Linked DNA regions of Ciceribacter thiooxidans. Each later gene encodes a partner of the first gene's protein in a complex. Links are inferred from orthologs where the notes say so. Each region holds a gene or a part of one and is shown on either strand. Other genes may lie near its edges.

The links. The genes of interacting proteins can lie anywhere in the genome.
Region 2: the proteins of dnaN (region 1) and H4I97_RS16890 are in contact, whole or in part, in a cryo-EM structure (PDB 8GIZ), measured with the Escherichia coli proteins. The link is inferred for Ciceribacter thiooxidans from one-to-one orthologs.

The regions. Positions count from the first base shown.
Region 1 is NZ_CP059896.1:3,228,003-3,233,904, forward strand. Bases 1,242-4,024 are described here. They hold dnaN (DNA polymerase III subunit beta), read left to right. Parts: upstream 1,242-1,965; coding sequence 1,966-3,084; downstream 3,085-4,024. Other genes in these bases: rsmI (16S rRNA (cytidine(1402)-2'-O)-methyltransferase), read right to left, coding at 1,242-1,734; pmtA (phospholipid N-methyltransferase PmtA), read left to right, coding at 3,224-3,817; H4I97_RS15955 (histidine phosphatase family protein), read left to right, coding at 3,824-4,024. In the rest of the region: sn-glycerol-3-phosphate ABC transporter substrate-binding protein UgpB, read right to left, coding at 1-232; H4I97_RS15935 (YraN family protein), read right to left, coding at 452-835; more of rsmI, read right to left, coding at 832-1,241; more of H4I97_RS15955, read left to right, coding at 4,025-4,414; pyrF (orotidine-5'-phosphate decarboxylase), read left to right, coding at 4,411-5,103; H4I97_RS15965 (right-handed parallel beta-helix repeat-containing protein), read right to left, coding at 5,127-5,902. UniProt on the Escherichia coli protein: Confers DNA tethering and processivity to DNA polymerases and other proteins. Acts as a clamp, forming a ring around DNA (a reaction catalyzed by the clamp-loading complex) which diffuses in an ATP-independent manner freely and bidirectionally along dsDNA.
Region 2 is NZ_CP059896.1:3,401,374-3,405,021, forward strand. The notes cover bases 1-2,884. They hold H4I97_RS16890 (DNA polymerase III subunit gamma/tau), read left to right. Parts: upstream 1-448; coding sequence 449-2,320; downstream 2,321-2,884. Other genes in these bases: H4I97_RS16880 (HIT domain-containing protein), read right to left, coding at 1-184; H4I97_RS16895 (YbaB/EbfC family nucleoid-associated protein), read left to right, coding at 2,357-2,680; recR (recombination mediator RecR), read left to right, coding at 2,799-2,884. In the rest of the region: more of recR, read left to right, coding at 2,885-3,404; H4I97_RS16905 (lytic murein transglycosylase), read left to right, coding at 3,438-3,648. UniProt on the Escherichia coli protein: Part of the beta sliding clamp loading complex, which hydrolyzes ATP to load the beta clamp onto primed DNA to form the DNA replication pre-initiation complex.

The DNA.
Region 1 (5,902 bases):
GCTTGGCACGGAAAGCGGCGATCGCCGCCGTCATGGTTTCGGTGTAGTTGCCCTTGTAGGTCGGCACGACCTCATACGCGTCCTGCGATTTGTTGTAGTTGGCAACGATCTCTTCGAGTTTCTTGCCGAGTTCACCGCTCATGGCGTGCCACCAGGTGATCTGGGTCTTGGCAAAGGATGTAGAGGCCGACAGGCTAAGTGCCAGCGCGGCAAAAGCAACTTTCTTTATCATGGGTTCCTCTCCTCCTCAGAAGAGTTGAGACTTTAGAGACATCGAATAGGCCGTCAAGGCAGAAATTTTCGCTTCGACGTTCGTTCGGCGATCGGAGTGTTTCGGTTCGCTTTCGCTTCTCTAATGAGGTGGGATGAACGGTAAGTGACGGTTCGATGACGGCGAAGTGACCGTTCAACAACACTTTTGTGACAGTTCCGTCACTTCCGCGTAGCGTGTCTAGAACGCATTTTGAAAGTGCCTCGGCAGCCGCCAAGGCAAAACGGCAATGATGTCATAGCGGCAGGAGAGGCTGGAAAAATCCGGTTGCCGCGAGAGCCAGACGTCGCTCGCCGCGTGAATGCGCTTCTGGGTGTGAAAGCTTACGGCGTCGACCGCGCTACGTTCCAGTCGCCGGGCCTTGACCTCCACGAACACGGCAAGCGTGCCCCTACGTGCGATGATGTCGATCTCTCCGGCGCGGGTGCGGTAGCGCAGGGCGACAATGCGGTACCCTTTCAGAAGGAGAAAAAGCGCGGCAACGTACTCGGACAAACGCCCGCGTCGTTCTGCCCTGAGGCGCCGGCCGTCGGGTTTTCTCTCCTGCGGCCGGCCGTTGCTCATCCCTCGTCCTTGAGTTCGAGGATTCGCTGGTAGAGATCTTTGCGGGGCAGACCCGTCTGCCTTGCCGCCTCGGTTGCGACCTTGCCGGCGGGGAGGTCGGCAGCAAGGCGCTTCAGGAGCGTGTCGACGTCGTCCTGGGCCGGCGCCTCGGGGGGAGCAGGCGGACCGATCACCAGCACGATTTCGCCCTTCACAGCGCGATCATCGTAGTGATCCGCGAGCTCGGCAAGGGTACCTCGCCGGAATTCCTCGAAGGTCTTGGTCAGTTCGCGGCACACGCAAGCTTGCCTGCCGACACCGAGCACATCCGCAGCGGCGGCCAGCGTGTCGCCGATGCGATGTGGCGACTCGAAGAACAAAAGAGTGCCGGGAACCTCCCGCACCTCCTCCAGCCGATCCCGTCGCGCCTTGTCCTTCGTGGGCAGAAACCCTGCGAAAAAGAAGGCGTCGTTCGGCAGGCCGGAGCCGACGAGGGCCGCGAGCGGCGCCGAAGGTCCGGGGATCGGCACCACGCGGCAGCCAGCATCGATCGCTATGCGTCCCAGACGATAGCCCGGATCGGAGACCAGCGGCGTGCCGGCATCGGAGACCAGCGCCACGGATTTTCCTTCCGCCAAGGCGGCGAGCAATTTCGGGCCCGCCACCTCTGCATTGTGTTCATGGTAGGCGGTCGGCCGGTTGTGGATACCGTAGCGATCCAGCAGAACGCGGGTCACGCGCGTATCCTCGCAGGCGAGCACGTCAGCCCCGGCAAGCACCTCAAGCGCCCGCAGCGTAATGTCGCCGAGGTTGCCGATCGGCGTCGCGACGAGATAGAGCGCAGGCTCGAGCGGCCGGGCGGAGATCACGGCATCATAGAGGCGATAGGTCTTCGGGGAAGCCGCGGCGTCCTTCCGGATGTCTGTCACGATGGGCGTCCTTTCAGGGATGACAGGGCCTTTATGGTTCAGCATCGACCTTTGAACAAGATACAATGCCCATTCGCTCTGCCCGCGCGTGATGGCTCTTGCAATCGACCGCCTTTTGCTGCCATTTTGCGCGTCCACATTCTCCCGCCGACGAACAGCGCGGCGTCATATTGCGGCCATCCCAGCTCCCCGGATGGCGACAGGTCGAAAGCGGTAAAGTCCATGCGTATCACTCTTGAACGGTCCAACCTTCTCAAATCGCTGAACCATGTTCACCGCGTGGTCGAACGTCGCAACACGATCCCGATCCTGTCGAACGTGTTGCTGCGTGCGGAAGGCGCCAGCCTCGACATGAAAGCGACCGACCTGGACCTCGAGATCACCGAGGCGACGCCCGCCATGGTCGAGCAGGCCGGCGCAACGACCGTACCAGCCCACCTTCTTTACGAGATCGTCCGCAAGCTGCCGGACGGCGCCGAAGTCCTGCTGGCAACGACGCCGGACGGCGTCTCGATGACGGTCGCCTCCGGCCGTTCCAAGTTTTCGCTGCAGTGCCTGCCGGAGTCCGATTTCCCCGATCTCACCGCCGGCACCTTCACCCATGCCTTCAAGCTGAAGGCCTCCGATCTCAAGATGTTGATTGATCGCACCCAATTTGCGATCTCGACGGAGGAGACTCGATACTACCTGAACGGCATCTTCCTGCACACGATCGAGAGTGCAGGTGCGTTGAAGCTTCGCGCCGTTGCGACTGACGGGCACCGGCTGGCTCGCGCCGATGTCGAGGCCCCGTCCGGTTCGGAGGGAATGCCGGGGATCATCATCCCGCGCAAGACGGTCGGCGAACTGCAGAAGCTGGTCGACAATCCGGATCTTGTCGTTACCATCGAAGTGTCGGACGCGAAAATCCGCTTCACCATCGGCTCCATTGTCATGACCTCGAAGCTGATCGACGGCACCTTCCCGGACTATCAGAGAGTCATTCCGACAGCGAACGACAAGGAAATGCGTGTCGATTGCCAAACCTTCGCCCAGGCAGTCGACCGCGTGTCGACCATTTCGTCCGAACGTGGGCGTGCCGTGAAACTAGCGCTCTCCGACGGTCATCTGATGCTGACCGTCAACAATCCCGACTCCGGCAGCGCGACGGAAGAGGTGGCCGTCGGCTACGAGAACGATTCGATGGAAATCGGCTTCAATGCCAAGTACCTGCTGGACATTACCGCACAGCTTTCCGGTGACGATGCGATCTTCATGCTCGCGGATGCCGGCTCGCCGACTCTCATTCGCGACACTGCCGGCGACGACGCGCTCTACGTGCTGATGCCGATGCGGGTGTGACGGAGCGGCTCGATCGATTCCATTGGATTTCTGCTCTATGTGCGCCATTTAGCCTTGTTTTTGCGACAAAGCGGCGCAACATAGCCCGAGTGTGGCCGCTGCGGTTCTTGCATAATCGGTCTCTGGTGAGGGTTAAGACATGGTACGACGTCTGAAGGAACGGTTCGAAAAGAAGTTCGACGAGGAGATCCGGTTCTTCAAGGGCATGATGCAAGGGCCGAAGCTGGTCGGCGCGATCGTCCCGACCTCCTCGATCACTGCAAAGAAGATGGCGAGCATCATCAATCCGAATTCCGGGTTGCCGGTCCTGGAACTCGGTCCCGGTACGGGGGTCATCACCAAGGCGATCCTCGCCCGTGGCGTACCGGCGGAAAAGCTGGTCTCCGTCGAATACTCCGAAGACTTTTGCAGTCATCTCACGATGACCTATCCGGGCGTGAACTTCATCCACGGCGATGCCTTCGATCTCGACCGCACACTCGGCGCGCTCGCGGGCCAGAAGTTCGATTCCGTCATCTCCGCCGTTCCGCTCTTGAACTTTCCAATGCAGGACCGGATCCGGCTGCTGGAGAGCCTCCTCGACCGCCTGCCGCCCGGCCGTCCGGTTGTGCAGATCTCTTACGGCCCGGTGTCGCCCATTATTGCGAAGCCTCATAGCTACCATATCCAGCACTTCGATTTCGTGGTCCGCAATATTCCGCCGGCACAACTCTGGATCTATCGCCGGGCCTAACCGGCGATGTTCGCGCTTTACATCACCCATCCGCAGGTCCGGATCGATCCCGACATACCCGTTCCGCAATGGGGACTTTCCAACGTTGGCGTGAATCGAGCTCGAGCCGCTTCCGCCTTGCCGTGGGTACGCCGACTCAGGCGCATCGTCTCAAGTGCCGAAATCAAGGCCATGGAGACAGCGGCGATTCTCGCTGAGGCGGCGGGTATCGACTACGAGACCGTCGACGCCATGCATGAGAACGACCGGTCCGCGACAGGATTCCTCTCGCCGTCAGAATTTGAGAAGGCGGCCGACTGGTTCTTCGCCCATCCTGCCGAGAGCTTCAGGGGATGGGAAAAGGCGATCGACGCCCAACGACGGATCGTCCGCGCCGTGGAAGCCGTCCTCGCCGGCCATGATCCCGCAAAACCCATCGCCTTTGTTGGCCACGGCGGCGTCGGAACTCTCTTGGGATGCCGTCTTGCCGGCGTTCGCATTTCCCGCAGCAAGGACCAACCCGGAGGCGGCGGCAATCTGTTCGCCTTCTCCCTTGCAGATCGCCGCGTCACGTGCGACTGGACGCCAATGGAAACTTGGCCGGGAGTGAACCCTTGACCGCACGGGAACGCCTTATCGTCGGGCTCGACGTACCGACACTGCGTGAAGCCGAAACGATCGTCGACACGCTTTCGGACGACATTCTCTTCTACAAGATCGGTTACCAGCTGGCCTTCGCCGGCGGACTCGAGTTCGCCCGCGACCTCGCCGCATCGGGCAAGAAGATCTTTCTCGACATGAAGCTGCTCGACATCGACAACACGGTCGCTTCGGGCGTCGAGAACATTGCGAAGATGGGGATGTCGATGCTGACGCTCCACGCCTATCCGAAGGCGATGCGTGCGGCGGTCGAGGCCGCCAAAGGCTCCGGCCTCTGCCTGCTCGGAGTGACCGTGCTGACGTCCATGGACGAAGGCGATCTCATCGAGGCGGGCTACGAATACGATCCGCACACGCTCGTCCTTCGCAGGGCCGAGCAGGCACGTGCAGCGGGCATGGGCGGCATTGTCTGCTCGGCCGAGGAAGCGGCGGCAGTTCGCAAGATCATCGGTCCCGACATGGCGCTCGTCACACCGGGCATCCGTCCGGCCGGTGCCGAAAAAGGTGACCAGAAGCGGGTCATGACACCCTCCGCCGCGCTCAAGGCGGGCTCCAGCCACCTCGTCGTCGCCCGTCCGATCGTCAAGGCGCCGGATCCGAAGGAGGCGGCACGCGCCATCCTCGCCGAGATGGCCGAGGTCCTCTGACCTCGGCATCAATTCGGACGCCGCTATTTTCGCTCGGTGTCGAGCACCATGGGGGATATGGCGCCTTCGAAGCGGTTTCCGGCGAGAACGTTATCGATCGCCCGATCACGTGGATCGAGGCTGCTGCCGAAGGGATATCTCGGGTCGATTTTGCAGTACCATTTCCCCACATCGCGGTGATTGAGCCAGATCGCGGGATAGGCAACGATGCTCGAACGGTACACGAAGCGATTGTCGACGATCTGATTGGACCTGGGCTCCTGATGGCGAATGGTTCCCCCTTCGCCGCAGTTGCGATAGACGAAAATACCGCCTTTCTCGGCGTTCTTGAACTCATTTCCGGAGATGACGTTTCGCGCTGAACCATCGACCGCGATCACTTCACGGTCGGCTTTGACGGAGAAGCGATTGTCGGCAATGACGTTTTCGGCCGATTCCGCATCCAGATAGATGACGGTCTTCGCCGATTTTCCGCGTATGGTGGAGTTCGTCAGCGATGACTTCGTTACCCCCGGGCCGAAATAAAGGGGGATCGTGCCGACTGCCTCAATCGAAACGTTCTTCAGGTCAATGCCGGAGGGGGCGTTTCGCTGCGCATTCGTGGTGTGGTCCCGATTGAGTGACGATTTTCGAACTTCCTCGGCTTCCCCGTTAGCACCGAGACCCGTCAGGCGTATGTTTCCGATGATCTTGCAGTTTGTGATCCGGATGTTTCGCGGGACGCTCCAGCCGGAACTACCGGGCAATTTTTGAGATCTTACGAGAACGGTCGGCGCGCTTACGCCGTATTTCATTTTGG
Region 2 (3,648 bases), 170 kb from region 1 along the record:
CGAAGGTCAGCACTGCCTGGTCAAGCGGCGTGAGTTCGAAGACTTCGCTGACATCCGGACGTTGCGGAACGAGAACCAGCCAAGGCCAACGGCTGTCGCGCATAAGCCGGACATCGCACAGGCCGAGCAGCGTCAGGCGCTCGCTGTCGCGCGTCAGTCTCTCATCGAGCTCGAACTTGACCAAGCATGCCTCCTTTTCCAGCGTTTCTCCATACATAGCAGTTTTTTGGTGGCTTGGCTTGCATTTGCTTCCGTAATTGCCGATATGTGCTCCCGGGAGGTTGGTGGTGGACGAGCCACTCGCCAACCGGGTCAGGTCCGGAAGGAAGCAGCCCTAACGAGCCCGGCACGGGTCACCGTGCCAGCCTCCCACCTTCCGTTCCCCAAGGCCGGCAGGATTGCAGGGTCGAGAGACCCGAACGGGACGACTCTAACGCTGGCAGGAGCGATGAGCGACTTCGAGCCGACAGCAGCACATGCAAACGGCGGTGCCGCAGGATACAGAGTCCTGGCCCGCAAGTATCGTCCCAAGGATTTCACCGACCTGATGGTCGGCCAGGAGCCGATGGTCCGAACGCTCACGAACGCGTTCGAGACGGGTCGTATCGCGCAGGCCTACATGCTGACGGGCGTCCGCGGCGTCGGCAAGACGACGACCGCCCGTATCCTGGCGCGCGCGCTCAACTACAAGACTGCAGAGATCGACAAACCGACGATCGACCTCAAATTGCCTGGTGAACACTGCCAGGCGATCATGGAAGGTCGCCACGTCGATGTCATCGAGATGGATGCTGCTTCTCACACCGGCATCGACGATATCCGCGAGATCATCGAGCAGGTCCGCTACCGCCCCGTCTCGGCCCGCTACAAAGTCTACATCATCGATGAAGTGCATATGCTCTCGACCGCGGCCTTCAACGGCCTGCTGAAAACGCTCGAAGAGCCGCCGGAACACGTCAAGTTCATCTTTGCGACGACCGAGATCCGCAAGGTGCCGATCACCGTGCTCTCGCGCTGCCAGCGTTTCGATCTGCGGCGCATCAGTGCGAGCGATCTGGTCGGCCTCTTTTCGACGATTGCAGCCAAGGAAGGCATCACCGCCGACGAGGAAGCACTGGCGATGATCGCACGCGCGGCCGAGGGGTCGGCACGCGACGGGCTGTCGCTGCTCGACCAGGCGATTGCCCATGGTGGAGGAGTCGTCAGGGCGGACACGGTACGTGCGATGCTCGGCCTCGCCGATCGCGCCCGCGTCGTGGACCTCTTCGAGCATGTGGTGCGTGGCGACGTCACAGCAGCACTTTCCGAGTTCGGCAGCCAGTACGAATCCGGTGCCAGCCCGACCGTGGTTCTGACCGACCTTGCCGACTTTACCCATCTCGTGACACGGCTAAAATACATCCCGTCGGCGGCTCAGGACGCGTCCCTCAGCGAAGTCGAGCGGGTTCGCGGAGCTGAACTTTCGACCAGCGTCAGCGTTTCGACGCTCTCCCGCATCTGGCAAATGCTGCTGAAAGGTATTCCGGAAACGGAAAACTCGGCGCGCCCTGCCGGTGCCGCGGAAATGGTGATCATCCGGCTGGCGCATGCGGCTCATTTGCCATCGCCGGAAGACGCCGCGCGCCGCCTTGCGGAACTGGCAGAGGGAGGACCGACCGGCACCCCTTCCCATGCGCTCACCGGAGGCAGTGGCGGCGGTGGCGCCCCGGTGTCCTATCGCACCGCAGTCGTTGGCGGCCAGGCGCTGGACCGGCCACAGCAGGTCGCGCCCAGACCGACGGCTCATCTCCAGAGTGTGCCGGCACCCGTATCGCAGCCGCAGCCAGCGACGCTGGGGCGCGTCGAAACAAAGCCTGCGCCGGTTCCAAAGGTTCCCGTCAGATCGCTCGAGGATATTGCGGAACTCTGCACGCAGAACCGCGATCCCAAGCTGAAGGCGCTCTTGCGCTCCTACGTGCGGCTTGTCAGCCTTGAGCCGGGAAGACTTGAGATCAACTTGCCATCCGAGGCGCCGAAGACGCTCGCAGGGGACCTGCAGCGGCGGCTCGAGGAGTGGACGGAAATCCGCTGGATGGTCATCCTGTCGCGTGAAGCCGGCAAGCCGACGCTCGCGGAAACGGAAAGTTCGAACCGGGAGGCGAGACTCCTCGACGCGCGGCAGGATCCGGACGTGGCAGCGATCCTGGCCCGTTTCCCCGGGGCGAGGATCACCGACGTGCGCATTCGCGCCGCCGGTAACGAAGACGAGACGCTGGACGTCCCCTCTGCAGCCGAATCCGCAGAAGGTGACATTCTCCCGGGCGACGACATCGAATTCTAAGACGGCATTCGCCAAAATTTCATGGAGACAACGACGATGCGCGACATCATGGGCATGATGGGCAAGGTCAAGGAAATGCAGGCCAAGATGGAGAAGATGCAGGCGGAGATCGCCGCTCTCGAAGTCGAAGGCAAATCCGGCGGCGGTCTCGTAACCGTGACGATGACCGGCAAAGGCGAGCTCAAGGGCCTGAAGATCGATCCTTCGCTCTTCAAGGAAGAAGAAGTTGAGATTCTTGAAGACCTGATCGTCGCCGCCCACAAGGACGCCAAGGACAAGGCAGAGGCGGTCATGGCCGAAAAGACGAAGGAAATGACGGCCGGTCTCCCCATCCCGCCTGGCATGAAGTTGCCATTCTAACGCAATGCCAGCACGCGGCGAAGACTTTTCCAACCCGGCTCCGCCGTGTGTCCTCCGCCGGCGAGGCGGTATGTCGAGGGCATTTCCGTTTGGCACAGATATCCGCTAGAAACCACCCATGGCAAAGCGAGTCACCGGTCCCGAAATCGAAAAACTGATCCAGCTGCTGGCGAAAGTGCCTGGCCTCGGGCCGCGTTCGGCCCGACGGGCCGCCCTGCATCTGATCAAGAAGAAGGATCAGATGCTCGGGCCTCTCGCGCACGCGATGGGCGACGCCTATGATAAGGTGAAGATCTGCTCCCATTGCGGTAATGTCGATACGAGCGACCCCTGTACCGTCTGCACTGACGACCGTCGTGATCAGTCTGTGATCATCGTCGTGGAAGACGTCTCCGACCTCTGGGCACTGGAGCGCGCAGGCGCGATGAACGCAGCCTATCATGTGCTCGGCGGAACGCTGTCGCCGCTTGACGGCGTAGGTCCGGACGACCTGAACATTCGCGGCCTTATCGACAGGGTGTCCAAAGGCGGTATCCGCGAGGTCATCATCGCCGTGAACGCGACCGTCGAAGGGCAGACCACGGCTCACTACATCACCGACCATCTGGCGGGCCTGGACGTGAAAATCACCCGTCTGGCCCATGGCGTGCCTGTTGGTGGTGAGCTCGACTATCTTGACGAGGGAACGCTGGCGGCGGCGCTGAGAGCCCGCACGGCGATCTGAAATCCGCCCCGTTCGGGGGTGATGTGAGGTTTCATGAGACGACGCTCCGCCATCATCTTTCTCCTTCTGCTGCTTCTCTCCCCCGTTTCCGCGGTAGCACTCGACAGAGGCGCAGTCGAAGCTCAGTTCCAGACGTGGCTAAAGCAGGAATTGTGGCCGCTTGCGCAGAAATCCGGCGTCAGCCGGAGGGCGTTCGAGCATGCCATTGCCGGTCTCCATCTCAACTGGGATCTGCCGGATCTCG